Regions from separate parts of the Bacillus sp. 37MA genome, predicted to be linked through region 1. Evidence: riboswitches for the same ligand, from Rfam matches in the RefSeq annotation. Region 1 holds a riboswitch; each other region holds the start of a gene.
What was found. A riboswitch is a leader RNA that binds a small molecule or an ion and turns the genes downstream of it on or off. The one in region 1 is predicted to bind cyclic di-GMP.
Positions count from the first base shown of each region.

Region 2: it holds a riboswitch for cyclic di-GMP, as region 1 does, so the genes downstream of both, A3M5_RS22775 (glycosyltransferase family 2 protein) here and A3M5_RS0100955 (hypothetical protein) in region 1, are expected to answer to the same signal.
Region 3: it holds a riboswitch for cyclic di-GMP, as region 1 does, so the genes downstream of both, A3M5_RS0104385 (hypothetical protein) here and A3M5_RS0100955 (hypothetical protein) in region 1, are expected to answer to the same signal.
Region 4: it holds a riboswitch for cyclic di-GMP, as region 1 does, so the genes downstream of both, A3M5_RS0113420 (hypothetical protein) here and A3M5_RS0100955 (hypothetical protein) in region 1, are expected to answer to the same signal.

Region 1 is NZ_KB889752.1:161,447-165,659, reverse strand. It holds gene A3M5_RS21930 (hybrid sensor histidine kinase/response regulator) at 1-720, opposite strand, end outside; gene A3M5_RS0100965 (response regulator) at 726-1,823, opposite strand; gene A3M5_RS0100960 (hypothetical protein) at 1,854-2,054, opposite strand; gene A3M5_RS0100955 (hypothetical protein) at 2,107-2,361, opposite strand; cyclic di-GMP riboswitch class II at 2,464-2,547, opposite strand; gene A3M5_RS0100950 (PhzF family phenazine biosynthesis protein) at 2,928-3,707, opposite strand; gene A3M5_RS0100945 (aminotransferase-like domain-containing protein) at 3,914-4,213, opposite strand, start outside.
Region 2 is NZ_KB889752.1:1,662,902-1,667,114, reverse strand. It holds gene galU (UTP--glucose-1-phosphate uridylyltransferase GalU) at 1-296, opposite strand, end outside; gene A3M5_RS22775 (glycosyltransferase family 2 protein) at 374-2,323, opposite strand; cyclic di-GMP riboswitch class I at 2,341-2,425, opposite strand; gene A3M5_RS0109390 (YqhV family protein) at 2,564-2,839, opposite strand; gene A3M5_RS26835 (DUF2238 domain-containing protein) at 3,006-3,104, shown strand; gene A3M5_RS0109380 (hypothetical protein) at 3,288-4,118, shown strand; gene A3M5_RS0109375 (NAD(P)/FAD-dependent oxidoreductase) at 4,181-4,213, opposite strand, start outside.
Region 3 is NZ_KB889752.1:810,466-814,678, forward strand. It holds gene A3M5_RS0104360 (hypothetical protein) at 1-559, opposite strand, end outside; gene A3M5_RS0104365 (helix-turn-helix domain-containing protein) at 686-913, opposite strand; gene A3M5_RS26550 (helix-turn-helix domain-containing protein) at 906-1,028, opposite strand; partial or broken gene A3M5_RS25960 (DUF1064 domain-containing protein) at 1,023-1,193, shown strand; gene A3M5_RS25150 (hypothetical protein) at 1,229-1,384, shown strand; gene A3M5_RS25155 (hypothetical protein) at 1,389-1,577, shown strand; gene A3M5_RS0104380 (hypothetical protein) at 1,596-1,805, shown strand; cyclic di-GMP riboswitch class I at 2,272-2,354, shown strand; gene A3M5_RS0104385 (hypothetical protein) at 2,391-2,690, shown strand; gene A3M5_RS26555 (N-acetylmuramoyl-L-alanine amidase) at 3,085-3,459, shown strand; gene A3M5_RS25160 (S-layer homology domain-containing protein) at 3,399-3,590, shown strand; gene A3M5_RS0104395 (YhcN/YlaJ family sporulation lipoprotein) at 3,612-4,112, opposite strand.
Region 4 is NZ_KB889752.1:2,406,745-2,410,957, reverse strand. It holds gene A3M5_RS23810 (ATP-binding protein) at 1-1,015, shown strand, start outside; gene A3M5_RS26860 (hypothetical protein) at 1,345-1,422, shown strand; gene A3M5_RS0113425 (cupin domain-containing protein) at 1,479-1,877, opposite strand; cyclic di-GMP riboswitch class I at 2,264-2,350, shown strand; gene A3M5_RS0113420 (hypothetical protein) at 2,402-2,725, shown strand; gene A3M5_RS0113415 (NAD(P)/FAD-dependent oxidoreductase) at 3,241-4,213, opposite strand, start outside.

The sequences.
Region 1 (4,213 bases):
GAAACAAAACAAAGAGAAAAACAAAAGCGAGCGATCGGTTTTCCGCTGCATGTACATGCCTAGTAAATAAAGACCCATAACGAGTAGTGCTGTCACCACCACCCAGTCATGCATTAACGAACGGTCCCGGAGAGACGAAATCGCTTCCTGGCTGCCGATATACATCGGGCTGGTCAGGCCCCCGCCCGCCATATAATAATAATTCGCAACGTGCAAAACAATTGTGTTCTTACCTTTTTCAAGCGGGACATATACGGTATATGGTGTATTGCCGGGCTTAGTAGACTCTTTCGTTTCACCCGGCGCGCCGCTTGATCCGATCAGCTCGCCATTAAAAAAAAGCCGATGCGCCATCCGGATCGAGTTCGTCTTCAGGCCGATCACGTTTTCTTCCTGATCAGCCAGAATTATCAGCCGATACGAACCGTAGCCAAATGGACTGTCCAGCTGCTCATCTCTCGCCCAGTTATGAGGAACGGGCTGGGAAAGGCTTTCTGACCAGTCCCCATCAATCGGATCAACAAACGCACCTTTTTGAAACAACCATTCGCCGTTAAGCTGCATCGCTACTTCCTCTTGAAAAGATCCACCCCGTAAATCAAGAACACCCTTTTCTGCCAGATTTTCTGTCTCATTTTGACCCAATAAAAACAAATAAGCGATCGAGATTCCCCCAAATAAAAGCACGCATAACGCCAGCAGCCATTTCGATTCTTTCATGACACTCATTGCCCCATAATCGAAGCCAATAAAGCGCAAGTAGCTGTGGACGGCTGGATACCGATATCTTCTTCAAGCAATTCCGCAAACCGACGATACACAATGACCGCTTCTGTCCGGTTCCCCGTCTTCGCATACGCATTCATCAGCCGCTGGCATACGTCATCCGAGTAAGGAGACAGCTCAAGCTGTTTTTCAAGGGAGTGAATCCATGCTTTTTCCATTCCGGCTAATTCATAATCTGCTTCCAGCTGTTGAAGCAGTTCCAGCATTTGCCGACGGATGTATTCCCGTTTCTCTTGTGCCCAATGAAATCCCGTCATTTCCATATAATCGCCCGTGTACAGATCCAGCCGCTTTTCCATATACGTCCGCTCGTGCGTTCCATTTGACATCATCTTATTCCATTCTATACAGTCACAATTAAGGCGCTCGATATCTATATAGTACGCAGAACCATTTTTTAAAATAATCTCTTCCATGCCGTGTTCTTTAAACACTTTGCGTAAATACGAAATGCCTGTGTAAAGGCTTATTTTCGCTTTATCCACATTCACATCGGGCCATAACGCCTCAACAATGTAGTCCCGTTCCAAAAGGCTCCCTTCGTGATGGATGAAAAAAGCACATAGCTCTTTTACTTTGTTCGTTTTCCATACAAACGGTTGGTTGCTTGAAGAGTCCGTCACCTGAAAATCGCCAAACGTACGGATCGATACACCCTTTGCAGCCGGACAGTCTCCTATCACACCTTTCAATCGGGAAACCGCTTTATCCAGCCGCTGCTTCGTAATGGGCTTTAGCATATAATCAAGCGAATAAAGATCAAATGCCTCAAGGGCAAACGCTCTGTACGCCGTAATAAAAACGATATGAATAGATGGATTATGTTTTTTTATATGCCGGGCCAGATCGATGCCTGACATGCCCGGCATCTCAATATCTAAAAAGAATGCATCCACCTCTTGCTGTTCAAGGTGATCAAGCGCTGCAAACGGGTTCGTATACGCACCACAAATTTGAACGTCCGGATCATCTGCAAGCAAAAAGCGGATCACCTCCATCCCAACTTCTTCATCATCGACAAGGACGGTTTTAATCATCGATACCCCTTCTTCCTATATGAATATCTTTTATTTAAGCGGATTTGATTTACTTATTAAGCTCCGCTTGCTGAAATGCTTCCTTTCCATTTCGATCGATTCATCGCCGCTCTCGTAAACTTTTATAAACACGACTGTCATCACCTGGCGTGAGCGGGCAATTATTCCTTTCCACAACTGGAAAAACGGCCGAACCTCATCTTTACGCAAAATTGTTTGGCTCCTTGTCACTTCTTTTCCCTCCAATCAATGAATCTACTGAAAAAAGAATACGACTTTCTTCTTATAAATTTCTTAATTTTTTCTGATTGAAGAAAAAAGACTCGCCAGATGAAGGCAAGTCTTTAAGATTCTTATTCTGAGCGTAAGCATTCTCTGCCGAACGTGAACAATCGGTTCTGAACGTGAGTATTTTTCCTTCCGGCCACGTGATTATAGCCACATTCGATGATCGATCCAAAGCATACTTAATATCAGCTAATTCCTTCAAAATTTCATCCATTTTTTCCTTATTTTCAAGTCTTAATGATTCAGACACTATTATCTAACTTTTGCCCCCCATCTTTTATCATCTATAACATTGAATTTGATCGTACTTTCAGATAAACATACTTGAATAAATAAAAAAACGACCCATAAAAAATAGCAGGGTCGGTTGCACTACTCACTCCTAGCCATCCAAAGTGCCCACATACAGATGGCTGTTCATCGCTCCATAATGTTTCATATAATTTACAAAAATTTTTTTCCCGTAAAATCATATCTTAATTATAGACAGAAAGATCTAAATGTCAATGAATCCCTCAGATTATTAGGTTATTTCGAACTACTAATTATATCCCTATAAACATGAAGCAATTGCTTCGTTGCCGGCTGGATTCTGGTGCAAAAACTTCAAGACAGTTGCAAATCATCTTTAAATCTTGGACATACTGATACTATTACTCTAAAAGAGGAACAAGATCATCGATTGTTAATTACACTCTGTCCAACTCAATAAATTAAACAAATGCTCAGAGAATTATCGTTCTGAGCGTTGTTGCACTTATTAAGGTAAAGCACCTGTTAGCTTAATAAGTTTTTTAATTTGTTGAACGAATTTACCTAAACATTTATATATCCTTCTAAATAAACAACAGCTTCTCCAGACATTTTTACCCTTTCACCTAAATCAGTACAATACAGCTTTCCGCCTCTTTCTGATAATTGCAATGTGACAAATTCATTTTTATTCAATTTATTTTTCCAATATGGAACTAGTGTACAATGAGCAGAACCAGTAACTGGGTCTTCATCTACTCCAGCCTTTGGTGCAAAGAATCTTGATACGAAATCTACTTCTTTTCCTTTAGCTGTTACTATTACACCAAAACCATCTAGTTTTTTTAGTTCATCCATATTTAATTCAAGACTCAAAATATCCTGCTCTGTATCAAATACTGCCATATAGTCTCTAGACTTATAGACTTCTTTAGGTACTTTACCTAAACCTTTAATAAGTGCCTCTGGAGCATCGCATTTTCTTCCTTCTCTAGAAGGAAAAGCTAAGGTAAATAAACCGCCATCCTTAGATACTTCTAAAAGTCCACTTTGGGTATTAAAGTTTATATCCTTTGAATTTTCATCTAAATAAGTACATATTACATAAGCAGATGCTAATGTTGCGTGTCCACATAAGTCTACTTCCCCTTTTGGAGTGAACCATCTCAACTCATATTCATTATCCTTTTTTACAAAAAAGGCTGTTTCAGATAAATTATTTTCTGCTGCAATCTTTTGCATTAAATCATCTTTTATCCATTCAGTTAATGGACAGACTGCTGCCGGATTTCCTTTAAATTGTTCATTTGTAAACGCATCAATCTGATAAATTGGAATTCTCATTTCCGTAATCTCCTCGCTATTCATTTAAAACTCCATAGGTTATCGCAAGTGCTGTTAAGCTCGGTAATATGGGCAGTGTAAGTGGGAACGCTGCATAAAAAGCTTCTTTCCATTCAGGAGTTTTTTGCTTTGCTTCATTCTAAATTGGAATTATCATAACACGCACAAAAAATGCCACACAATATAATAATTGTGTGGCATACAAATTAATAAAGGCTTTTTAATAATTTCTGTAAAATCATTAAACCTTTCGCTAATTCTTCATTCGTTTCGGGTGCACAAATGGACAGACGAACCGCTTTTTCAGGAATACTATTCCCTACTGTAAATCGTTCAGCCGCATATATTTCAACGCCATGATCTAAAGCAAGGGCCTCAAAATCTGCTCCTGATCTATTAGCTGGAAGTTTCAGCCAACGAAAAATCCCCGTTTCGTCACCGTAACAATCATAGCCTGATAAGTAGTTATTCACCAATTGATTTCGATAAATGGCGTTTTCTCGATG
Region 2 (4,213 bases), 1.5 Mb from region 1:
TGAATATTTGCTATGTTGGAAACTTCTTTTAACTCTTTCAAAAGGTCAAATTTTTCTTTTTCAATAAGCGCCTGTTCTAGTTCAATTGACTTATCGAAATGGTCTTCAATAGAGCGTTTATTCCGTCCAGTCACGATAATAATATTTTCGATTCCAGATTGAACTGCTTCTTCAACAATATATTGAATAGCCGGTTTATCAACGATCGGCAACATTTCTTTCGGCTGTGCTTTCGTTACGGGCAGGAATCTTGTACCTAACCCGGCCGCGGGAATAATCGCTTTTTTTATTTTCATGAATGCTCCTTTCAATCTATATGCCTTGTTGCCCGCTGTCTATATAAGATAGTGGGCAACAAGGCACACTAATTAAACTAATACTTGCTGATAAGTTCTTTATCAACTATTGTGTAGCCTCTTGAGTTTTCAAAAACATATTGAATGACTTTTATAAATTCATTTTTCTCCAGTTCATTGAAAACGATTTTGAAAAATAATTTGTTATCTTTTTCATATATGTCTTGAATAACGCCGCCAACTCCTGACAGCTCTGGATTGGAAAGCTCGACCAGATCGCCTAGTTTATATGAATCATTCACAAGATAATCATTTTTGTACAAAATAATTTGATTGATCGACATTTGGTAGATATTAAAGGTCGAATGACTTTTTTCAGACAAGTTGGATAACCAAACGTGAGAATTGGTGAATGTAATGTTTTCTTCACCATCCGGTTTTGGTCGTTCCATGCAGACAAGAATACTGACAAAGATACTACTAATGTTGTAGCAGCACCAAATTAAATTTACAACGATAGAGGAATAGGAATACATATTGTAATACATCTTATATAAACCGAAGATGATCGCTGAGATGGACAGAATGAATAGGATGATGTGAGGTAGAGCGAGCGTAAAGTGAAAGTATTTGGAATCGGTCTTTTTCTCTTTTGACGTAACATTAAAATCGAGCTGTCTTTTCAAGAAAAATTCAGCGAAAGCGGCTTTAGCGAGATAAGGTGCTAACGATACTTCATATATATTCGCCCAGTACATCGTTCGATGGTTTTGAGAGAGCAGCTTAAAAATCAAGAATGATGCGATAAGAGAGGGACCTGCAAATAAAAGTAAATCATAAACATTTGTTGAAACGAACGGAATGCCCGTTAGCAGAAATATAATCGGTGCGATGATAAACATAAGCTTTTGAAGACCACAAAACCAATAGAGGATGCCACTGAAATAAATAAGGCGCTGTGATACGTTTAGTCCTTTTAGTTTTGTAGGACCCCATTTTTTCATCACTTGAATATTGCCTCGTGCCCACCGTTTTCGCTGCTTCACTAAATCACCAAACGTATCGACACTCATTCCGAACACTAACGGTTCATTGACGAAGACCGTTTCATAGCCTTTTGCTTGAATGATAATGCCTGTCGCCAAATCTTCTGTTATACTTCCGGTTGGAAAACCGCCAATATCTTCGACTGTACTTCTTCGGAACACCGCATTTGTTCCAACATGCAGCACGACGTTAAAAGCAGCCCGGCCAGCTTCAACAAAACGCATAAAGAAATCTTGCTCATTCGGTATTTCTTTAAAGTATCGCAAGTTATTTTGAAAAGGATCGGAGTTATAAAATACTTGCGGCGTTTGGACAAATCCGACATTTTTCTTGGTGAAATACCCCATCGTTCTTCGTAAAAAATAACTTTTCGGAATCATATCCGCATCCAGCAGCATGACAAATTCCCCGTTTGTTTTGTTAAAAGCATTATTTAAATTGCCGGCTTTTGCATGTTCATTGGATTCACGGGTGATGTAGCCTACATCAAACTCTTCGGCAAGCAATTTAATTTCTTCTCTGTTCCCATCATCACAAATATAGATGGATAATTTCGAAGCGGGATACTTTAACGACTTACAGCCCGCAACGGTTTTTTTGAGTACATCGGCTGGCTCATTATACGTAGCGATAAATACATCAACAGTAGGGGAAGTGCGAAATAAGTCCATGCTTTTAAACTGAATTTTATACTCCTTTAAAAATGTTAAACGAAAAACGTTGGACTGAAAAAAATCAACAAATTCAGATAAAAATAAAACAACGCCAAGGATGATGGTTAAGGTACTGAACATTGGAATGGTTTCTAAACCTCGCCATAAAATGTACGCGGAGTTACAGAGGACAGCCGTGAGAATGAAAAACAGTTTAAATTTTTTCCATTTACAGGCTAATAAATACAAGAGGAATAACAACAATACGATGAGGATGGTCAAAATGACTTTCGCATTCATATTCGTTACTTGCATTGCAACTTCCATTCCGATCCCCCCGTTTATGAGGCGGCCCAGCCGTCATAGCCACTTGGCCTTAGACCTGTAACTTTGCGTCCTAACCTTTCGATTAGTTTGCCTTTATCTGAATTTTTAATCTTAAAATAATGATACTATCCCCCATTCAAGTTAAATGTATGAAAGGGCGCTCGTTCTTATTCAGATGAAATCTAAAGAAGCAATTGTATAATAAAAAGGACAGAACAGTAATATTGACTGATCCGCCGCTCATTTAGATTTTAAACTGAAAAGAATGAGTAAAATCCCGCTTATGAGACAGATGCTTTTTGTTAAAGGGATTTTTTCTGCGAGGCCCGCTATGCCTATTCCGGTCGTGACGATCAAAATAAAAGGACCGACTAAGGCAAGTAAACTGTTGATGTAAAAAGCTTTTTCTAAATCATTCAATTTAAGCATCAACATCGCAGCAGTTATCTCGATACTACCTGAAATGAGTCTCAATACAATCATGAAGAGAAGTGCTTTTTCAATAAAAAGGACCATCTTATCACCCTTAGACATCTATTTATTCATCATCTATATGCATTTAGCGGGTGAACTAGATCCATGAAAATGAATAAAGCAGCAAATGAAAACGTTCAGTGATCATAGTGAACCATTCCATTTTAGTAGGGTGAAAAGATGAGACGTACGTTCATTTTATTCGCTCATTTGCAGCATTTGGTGGGAGATTTTTGAATTCAGCATGGATCAATTAGTCGGACGGACTTCTCAAAGCGGAGGAAATACAGACACAATGACGGACTGAATGGCAGATACTGTCGACAGATTTCTTGTGGCGGCACGGGCAGGATGGTGGAAAAAGAGAGAGCAAGATCTACACTTTCTTGAATGTAGAAGTTTCAAGAAAGTATTTTTATTCGTTGAAAACGAGTAAAATGAATAGTGCTTCGATATGTTTTGATCAATGCGGGGAGATGAAAAGAACTAAATGGCTTCTTCTTTTTTTACCATTATTTTTAATACAGTTTTACAATTAGTTTCTTTAATGGGATTTATTTTCGTAATTGGATTTATGCTGGATTTTTTACAAAAACAATCGGTTACGTATTTATACCGAACGTTTAATAAGAAAGGCTATTTAGTAACGGCCTGGATCGGCACACCTATCCATGAATTCGGACATGTCATCATGTGCCTGCTATTTAGACATCGGATTAAAAAGGTGCAATGGGTTCCAACTAGAGGGGATATACATTATTTAGGTTTTGTGGAGCATAGCTACAACCCGAGAAGTCTGTATCAGAAAATAGGCAACTTTTTTATCGGGATCGGTCCTTTTATTTCAGGCGTAGTGTCCTTAATAATTCTTATGTATTGTTTCGTTCCTGAATCCTATCGCCTCTATACAGCTTATTTAGAAAATCAAGTTCAGCCAGAACAAATAAGCCTCGATATGGTGAAGAGTGTGTTACTATCTTCGGGTGTATTGTTTCAAAGCTTGTTCACCATAGGAAATATCGTGAATCCGTTATTCTGGCTATTTATTTTCTTTGCGATAAGCATATCGACACATATCGCTTTAAGCAAAGAAGATATAAAAGGGGCCGCAACGGGAATTTCTTCCGTATTCATTGTATTGCTAACGTTCAATTTACTCGGAGCTTTTTTCCATTTTGACAGCAGTAAAATGATTTCTACCCTTACAAGCTATCATGCGTATACAATGGCTTTTGCCAGTTTAGCCATTTTGTTTTCTTGTGTCACTTTATGTATTTGTTTTATACTTTACATCGTAATGCATAAAGTTAAACGGCGTTAACTGAAAAATAAAGAGCTGCGATCCGTAGCTCTTTATTTATTTGAAATTCTTATAGAGTACCTTCATAGTAATTTGTCAGCCCACTTTTCTTCGGC
Region 3 (4,213 bases), 650 kb from region 1:
TGTTTTCATCATGAGGTGGATCAATCAAAACCCGTATCCATTCAATATCTTCGGGCTGTGAGTTTTGCAAAACATATACATATGATCCTGTATGATTCACTTTTCCGTAAAAATCACCAGATATCATATTCGACAACGTGATGTCCGGATCAAGTTGCTCGCCCGTATTCGTTACGATTTTGACAAAACTGAGCCAAAGATTGTCTGTCGCTTCGGTTGAATGCGCTATATCCATTTCCACTTGGACGAATTGCAAGTTATTTGTTCCGTAATAAGTAGCGGCTTCGCCTGCCAGTTTACCGGATACAGTTGATACGAGTGGGAGTGAAACAGTGAATGGGCCGGACGTGACAGGATCAACGCTCATGCTCTTTTTAATCTGTGTGAACGTACCTGTTTCGTTCAAGATTGTTTTGTTTTCACTGCTGGTTTTCGTTGCAGCTGGTTCTTCTTTTGTTTCTACCGCAGTTTCTTTTTCAGGTGTAGCTTCTTCGCTACATGCTGCCAAAACAAAGCTTAAAAGCAAAAAAAGTAAAGATAGGCCTAATTTGTTTTTCATATGAAAGTCCTCCCTTTTATTAAAGGATACAGAACGAAAGTTCCTATTTAAATCTGGAATTATACAAATTAGTAAATATATAAAATTGCATAAAGGCGGTGGTGCTTATTGGTTGTTTTCTTCTTCTTAACAAAGTAAATCACCGATTTTGATATTAAAGAGTCGGCAAAGCTTAAAGATTGTTTCAAAAGCAATCGTTGTGGACGTTTCATTAAGTAGCTTTGAAATTGTTGTGCGGCTTAACCCAGTAGCATCATGAACATCTTTGATAGACATTTTATGTTGTTCCATTAATATGCGCAGGTTGCTTTTAATACGCCCAACACGCAGGTCCGGGTATTGGTGATTATTCACTAGCGTTTTCTTCTTTTTCAACAAGCTTAATTAGATCGCCGATTTCACATTCGAAGAATTTGCACAGTACGTAGGTAGTATTGGCATCGATACGCTTTGTTTCATTCTCCGATATTTATTACAGGATAAGTTTAAAAAGGGCGGCACAACACAACGGAAAATTGAATACATCGCTGATTTTGAAGTATTGCATCATGACGGGCATATTGAAGTGATCGACATAAAAGGTGTGTCAACACCTGTATTTGCACTCAAAAGAAAGCTGTTTGAAGCGAAATATCCGCAATCATCTGTCTGTGGTGGCTTATTCGCAGATTGATTGATGGAGGGTGGATCGAGCTAGACCAGCTGGTGAGGAATCGGACGAAAAGGAAGAAAGAGAAGGAAGCGATCAATAACGAACTACCTGTCGGTGCAGCTAAAGCAATAGCGACGCATAACAACATATTGAAATCAAGTAAGAGTGTATAAAGGTTTGAGTGCGTACGGTATGGATACTGTGCAGCAGGACAGCAATACTTATGCCTATCAATTTATCCAAGCGCGGTCAGCGATAGCGGAAATGAGTCTGCCTGTTTCTGTGCCATCTGCTGTTTCAAGCAATACAAATACCACACATGGGCAATTAAACGGATTACGAGATAGCTTAAATTCATTGATTTAAAAAGGAGGAAACAACATTATGAACCTTTCAATCACTTTAAATGACGGGAGCTCCATTTCGGCCACAATTCCAGACTTTTCAGCTTCAGCTTTTGCGTCGAATCTGAACGAACCAAAACTCATGGCCATTGCCATTGGTAGCATTGTTTTAAATAAAAACATTATCGTCTCAATCACGCCGTCTGAAATTGATCCGAATGCGAACGTGGCGATTTATCTCAGTAACTGACCAGAAATGAAAGAAACCGTCGAGAATTACAAAGCTACTGACTATTCATCTCAAATCAATGACCAGCGCCTTTCCGTCGTTGTTATTGGTGACAGCATTGTTAATAAAAATATGATCAAGATGATTACGCCTATTGCACAGCCTGCGTAATAAATAGAAGGTTATTCAAAGAAAGGTCGTGTGACTAGGAAATATAAGGATGAGTAGTATGTATTAATAAATATTCATGAAGAAGAGAAAATAATTGAGGAAATTCGGAAGAAGCGCCCATATCGAGTGCTTTTTTTATTGATAGTTTTATATGTTAAATACTAGAAAATTTACAATTATAAATACAGTACCCATGATCATACTACTATTTAAAAACAATTATTAAGCTAAATTCTACAAAGATCGACAAATTTCAATAAAATTTAGCTTATATTTTTATGTGAATTGTCGTATGATAAAAGAAATAAATTGAAATTGTACGAAAGGGCAAAACTACTGAAAAGTGGGGACGCAAAACTACAGGGGCTAAAGTAGACGCCAAGCCAGCCAGTTGCCGAATACGGGCCTCCGTACGATTTAGATGGGGGAAACAAAATGAATAAAAGAAATATGAGAAAAAACGCTCGGAGAATTTATATAGGCTATTTAACTTCAAAACAGAGCAAAGCAATTGAATGGTACGAGCAAAAAAGAAAAGAAAGTAAACTAAAGGTATCAAAACTTGTTTTAGACACGATCAGTGGTTGGCATAGACATAGATATCTGAAATATGAGTATTTAGAGCGGGGATGTATTAATATACTAATCAGAAAAGAGTTCAGAGAAAAGAAATTATATCATTACAAAAAATATGCTGAATTATCCTTAAGCTATGAAGAGCAGGTAAAAGCGTAAGTTGAAAAAGTTTAGTACAGACATTAATCGTTAATCAACAGTAGTATTTATTTCTCTTTAGAAATGGATATAAATGCTGATAAATCAACGTTTACAGATATGGAATCCTTGAGGAACAAATAGTGGATTAACGAAAAATAAATAGCAACACAACGAGCGTCCATTCGGGCGCTCTTTTTATATAGATTTTCATAAAGGAGAGTAAGGAGACACACCATTGGAATTAACTCAACTACCACCAGAGTTATGAGCGCAGGGAGTATTTTGTACCCTTTTTTGTATGGCTTTTGAGATTTCAGATGACGGAATCAAAAGAGCGGGAGAATAAGCTTATGGCTCAGATTGATAAACAAAATGAAACGCAGGATAAGATTGTCTCGTCTCAGGCGCAAAGATATTTGTTTCGATCCACCTAAATGCAGGTGGGGGAACGGGTTATGAAACACTTGTATACTCCCAAAATAAAGAAGCCAGTATCATTCACGCCGAAATTAGAAAGGTTCTGGATAAGTACAACGTAAAAGATCGAGGAATTAAAAATCGACCAGATTTAGCAGTGTTAAAAGGAACGAAGGCGACGGCTTTGCTGCTTGAAATGGCTTTTATTGATAATAAGGCTGATATGGATCTGCTTAATAATCAGACATACTTAGCACAGTTGTGTCAGGTTCGAGCCAAGCTATATCAAGCGAAAAGGAGGATACAGAAGTGGAATATAAAAAAGACGCAGCACCTTCACCACGGTTTGAAGAAGCAAAACAATGGGTGAAAGAAAACGGCATTAGCGATGGAACATATCCGCAACGTCCGGTTACACGAGAAGAAGTGTGGTCGATGTTGCATCGTATGAGAAGCAAAATAGCAAATAGCCCCGGTTTCGACCGGGGGTGTTATTTATGAAACAATTGATAAGGTTTGTAGTCAGGCATTCGGAAATACTCTGCGAACAGCATCACTAAATTCATCGAAGAACCCTTCAACTGGTTCACCGCCCCTTATCCGATCAGCATAATCCTTCATTTGAGTGCTGAAATCTGGATCTTCGGAAACATACACTTTTTCAACAGAAGTATCCGCTTCTTTTACTTTTTCTTCAATTTTATTTTTCAGATCGTCATTTACTTTCGTGCCGTTTTTTAAATCAACGGCTGCATAAGCCTTATGATCTGTTACAAGTACTGTTGCACCATTTACTTCGTCTAATTCTTCAACACGGTCAGCAGTCTTTTCTGACACATCCAAATTGGCATTAGTGGTTTGATCAGTATTATCCATGCCATTGTCTGCTTTTTGATCATCATGCACAACATTTTCGACCGAATCGTTTTTGGCATTATCCGTAGCATTATCACGGTTATTCATACAAGCCCCGAGTGAAAACATGGTCATGCAGGCTGTCATATAAATCAATATTTTTTTCATTGAAAGTCCTCCCTTATAAATGTTAATAAAGGATAGGCTCTCCAATGGATTAATTTATATTCAGTAAGGGTAATAAAAAGCAGTCATTGAATAAACAAATG
Region 4 (4,213 bases), 2.2 Mb from region 1:
TGAACAGCGGTATCGTTCTCTTTTTGAAAACCATCCGGATACGATTGTTTTATTTGATGTAGAGGGAAATAGTTTGCAGGTAAACCGTGCTAAAACAAATCGTACAGATGAGTGGGAAGAACGGCTGCTGACTCAATTGAAAAAATCGTACCCAACCCACTATTTTGAAAAAGCGCTTCAAGGGAAGCCTCAAAGTTTTGAAACGACGATTGAAGTAGAGGCACACTCTTCTTTCGACTATACGGTTACGTTTGTACCAGTTTGGGCTGCTGAAGATGTGATTGGTGTTTTTGGCATTTACGAGGAGATCACCGAAAGAAAAAGAACAGAAGAGCTCTTACGAAAATCTGAAAAATTAGAGATTGTCAGCCATCTCGCAGCTAGCATGTCTCATGAAGTAAGGAACCCGTTAACGGCAGCGAGGGGGTTTATGCAGCTGCTACATGAAGATCCATCGTTGGAAAATGGAGGACATTTCCTAGATATCGCTCTAAAAGAGATTGACCGGGCAACAGAAATTATCAATGATTATTTAACGTTTGCTAAACCGGCACCTATAACAGTGGAGAAAGTAAACGTGTTGGAAGAAATCCAGTCTACGATCCAAATCATTACTCCGTTGGCTAACATGAATGCCGTTCACATTAGCTTCACGTTTAACAAACAGGCCAATTATTTCATCTTAGGTGAAAGAAGTAAATTACAACAAGGTTTAATTAACATACTGAAAAATGGAATAGAAGCAATGCCGAATGGTGGGAAACTGCAGCTGAACTTACTCTCAAATGAGTTCAATGTCCAAATTGACATACAGGATACAGGTATAGGAATGACACCACAACAATTAAGCCGTCTTGGCGAGCCTTATTTTTCAACAAAGGGAAATGAAAAAGGAACGGGACTCGGAATGATGGTTTCCTTTAGTCTTATAAAAGGCATGAATGGACAGATCCGAGTAACAAGTGAAGTAAATAAAGGAGCATGCTTCTCCATCCTATTCCCTGTCTATCAGTAACAATTAAATAAGGTAGAAGGGTTCTAGTATAAATAATTGGGGAAGGTATAAAGAAACGAAAAGTTTCCTAAGTGGAATCTGTATGAATCTTTCAATATCATACTATAACTGAACTGTCTATACTTATCTGGGCACAAAAATTAAGGTCAAGTGTTCATGACCCTCTTTTCCTATCTAGAATAAGTATATATGTAGCAATTGAATTTTTTGCACCAGAACCAGATATTTTACGCTCTCAATGGAAACCATTTTGATCAATCTTTATTCAAAATGGTTTCTTTTCATTTGTTGCAAAATAAGGCTTCGTACGATACTTTAAATCAAACTGTATTCCAAACCTACAGAAATTCGCTAAAGAGCCAAAAAGCAAACTGGAGGACGCGGCTAAAAAGAAAAACACAAAATAAATAGAAGCAATCGGTGATTCACCGATTGCTTCTATTTTTAAGCGCCTCTTTACTTCTTACATAAATGAAGCGTCAGCCGGACGGTGTGCTGTGTAGATCGCTTCTCCATCACTTTCACCATCAAAAATAACGGGTACATTAGGTGTGAAAAGGACGACATCTCCTGCTTCTGCTTCATATCTGTTGCCTTGTAGGTCACGCAAAACAAATTTACCTTTTGTAACAACTTTATATTCTACAACTTCATATAAGAATTCAAATGATTCGCCAGGCTGCATAGAAAAGAAGCCGAGTGTAAGTGGATTTGGTGTTTCTGCTACCGGTACGTCAACAATTTGGCTGTTCACTCCTGGTTGGCTAATAATGGTAGATACATCTAGTTTTGGAAACGTTTTTTCTAAATCTGCTGCTTTAAATACTTGAATTCCTGGTGTTTCGCTCAATACTTTAGTCATGTGTGACACTCCTATTTATGTAGTTTTTGATTAAATTGATACTATGCTCATTATATAATCTAATGTTCCAAAAACAAAGTATGCACTTTATTAACATATAGTGTTAAAAATTATACTATGTTTGCACCAGAACCGATATGCGGATACTTATTTACGAATACAAACAATCTTTACGGTCATTGAGAGCGATGAAAGCAGTATTAGTAAATTGAATTTAGAACAAGCAAAAATAGCTGGAAGAGTATCTTTGGCATATATCTCTCTCATAAATTGAGTAGCGTCTGGTGGATTCTTCGTTAAATGAACCGACCGACCTCCTGTGAAATGAAGCAAATCGATTTTGTTGACGCGACATTATTCGACATGATTTAATGTATATAAATTCTTAATGAAAAAGGCAAACTTATCGAAAGGTAAGGACGCAAAACTACGGGTCTAACATTCTTATGGACTATGACAGCCAGGTTGCCAAATAGGGCTTTAACTCCGTATTTGGACCAATAACTGTTTAAGGTGGGTGAAAAATGCGGGGAGAAACAAATGAATTAAAAATGAACGTTGAAAAGTTTTTTTTATTATTGCAAAACTATCCCGATGACTTTGATTCGACATCAGTATTTGTGCGGTTTTTGCGCTCTTTTTTAAGGATAAATGTTCAAGAAAGAGTGTTACCTACTATTGAAGTAATAACATTAATAAAAGAGCAGAAACCCAATATCTTCCGTTCGATAAGAAAACTTTCAGAAGAAGATAACATGTTAGCATTTTTGACTGGTTTATCGATGGATTCTCAAGAAGCAGAAAGCCGACTCCAATCCATTTACGAAGGTAGAAGGGGAGAACAATAAAAATGGGACGCTAATAGTAAAGTTTTGAGCGTGTAGAAAAGAGTGAATATTCCGTGAGTACCCTTTTTTGTCGTACAGATGCCGTATATATTGAGCAAGTAAAAAATAAAAGGATACAGGTGCTATTTTTAAGGCAGTGTATTGTTTTGAAGGAACAGGATTCCCTTTGTTGAAATACATGATTAAGGGAAGAGAAAATGGTGAAGAGGATAGCTAAAGTAGTGATAGAAAAGAATAAAGAGAAGGTTAGTACCTCCTTTTATCGAAGGGTGATTAAAAAAGAATCAAGGGGATGGATGGGTCACTATAGAGTACGATGATAACCTTTTATTTCCTGCAACAATGGACGAAGTAGTACCAGATAGAAGAAAAAATTTTTAGTAAATAAAAAACGGCGGGTTCCCCCGCCATTTCCCTGCCCGTTTTTTGACGGGTTTTTATTTATTTTGAGGAGTGCTTTTTCAGAAACATTGATATACCAGTGTTTTCAGATTAATCTTACCTAAGATTATTCCTCATCCATTATGATATTTATACATCCATAATACACCAGACTTCAAGAATCGTGCGACACGCCCTGTAATGGCGCGATCCGCTACAAACCCAAAGCCTTGCTTTTTGCCGAGTGAACCAAGTACGCCTTTTAGTTTCATTTCTGGCATTTTTTCAGGAAGCGGTTCACCTTTCCAACGTTTCTGTAAAACGTCGACGATTTGCTCAGCTTGTTCCTCAGCCAGCTGTGCGCTTGGTGCATGCGGCAAGCTTGCACAGTCACCTACAACATAAACGTGTTCATTGCCCGGCACATTATGATGGGAAGTCAATATAACACGGTCGGATCGGTCTTTTTCAACATTCATTTCACGTACGACATGGCTAGGTTGAATACCCGCTGTCCAGACGATCGCATCCATCGGGTATACATCTTCATGATTGTAAAGGCGATTCGGCTCCACACGCGTAATATTTGCATCGCTAATGACATCAACACCGTGATCGGTAAACCATTTTTCAATGTAGCGGCTCAGTCTTTGCGGGAAGTCTTTCAAAATGCGCGGTCCACGGTCAAAGAGTTTAATGTCAAGATCTGGGCGGCTTTCACGCAGCTCACTTGCCAGTTCGATACCGGAAAGGCCAGCGCCGACAATGCCGACTTTGGAGCCTGCAGGCATGTTATTGAGTGTTTGGTACGTTTGACGCGATTTATGAATGGTTTGAATGCTGTGTGTATGCTCGGCAGCACCTGGCACGTTATGAAATTTATCTTCACAGCCTAGACCAACAATAAGATCATCGTAGGCAAGTGCACCGTTCGTTTCTAATACAATTTCTTTTTTGTCGACATCAATTGCTGCAATTTCATCATAAATAAGCTTTAATTTTTCGTGTTCTGGAAATGACACACGCACTTCATGATCAGATGCAGTTCCAGCCGCAAGCGCATAATATTCCGTTTTTAAACAGTGGTATGGCACTCTGTCCACGAGT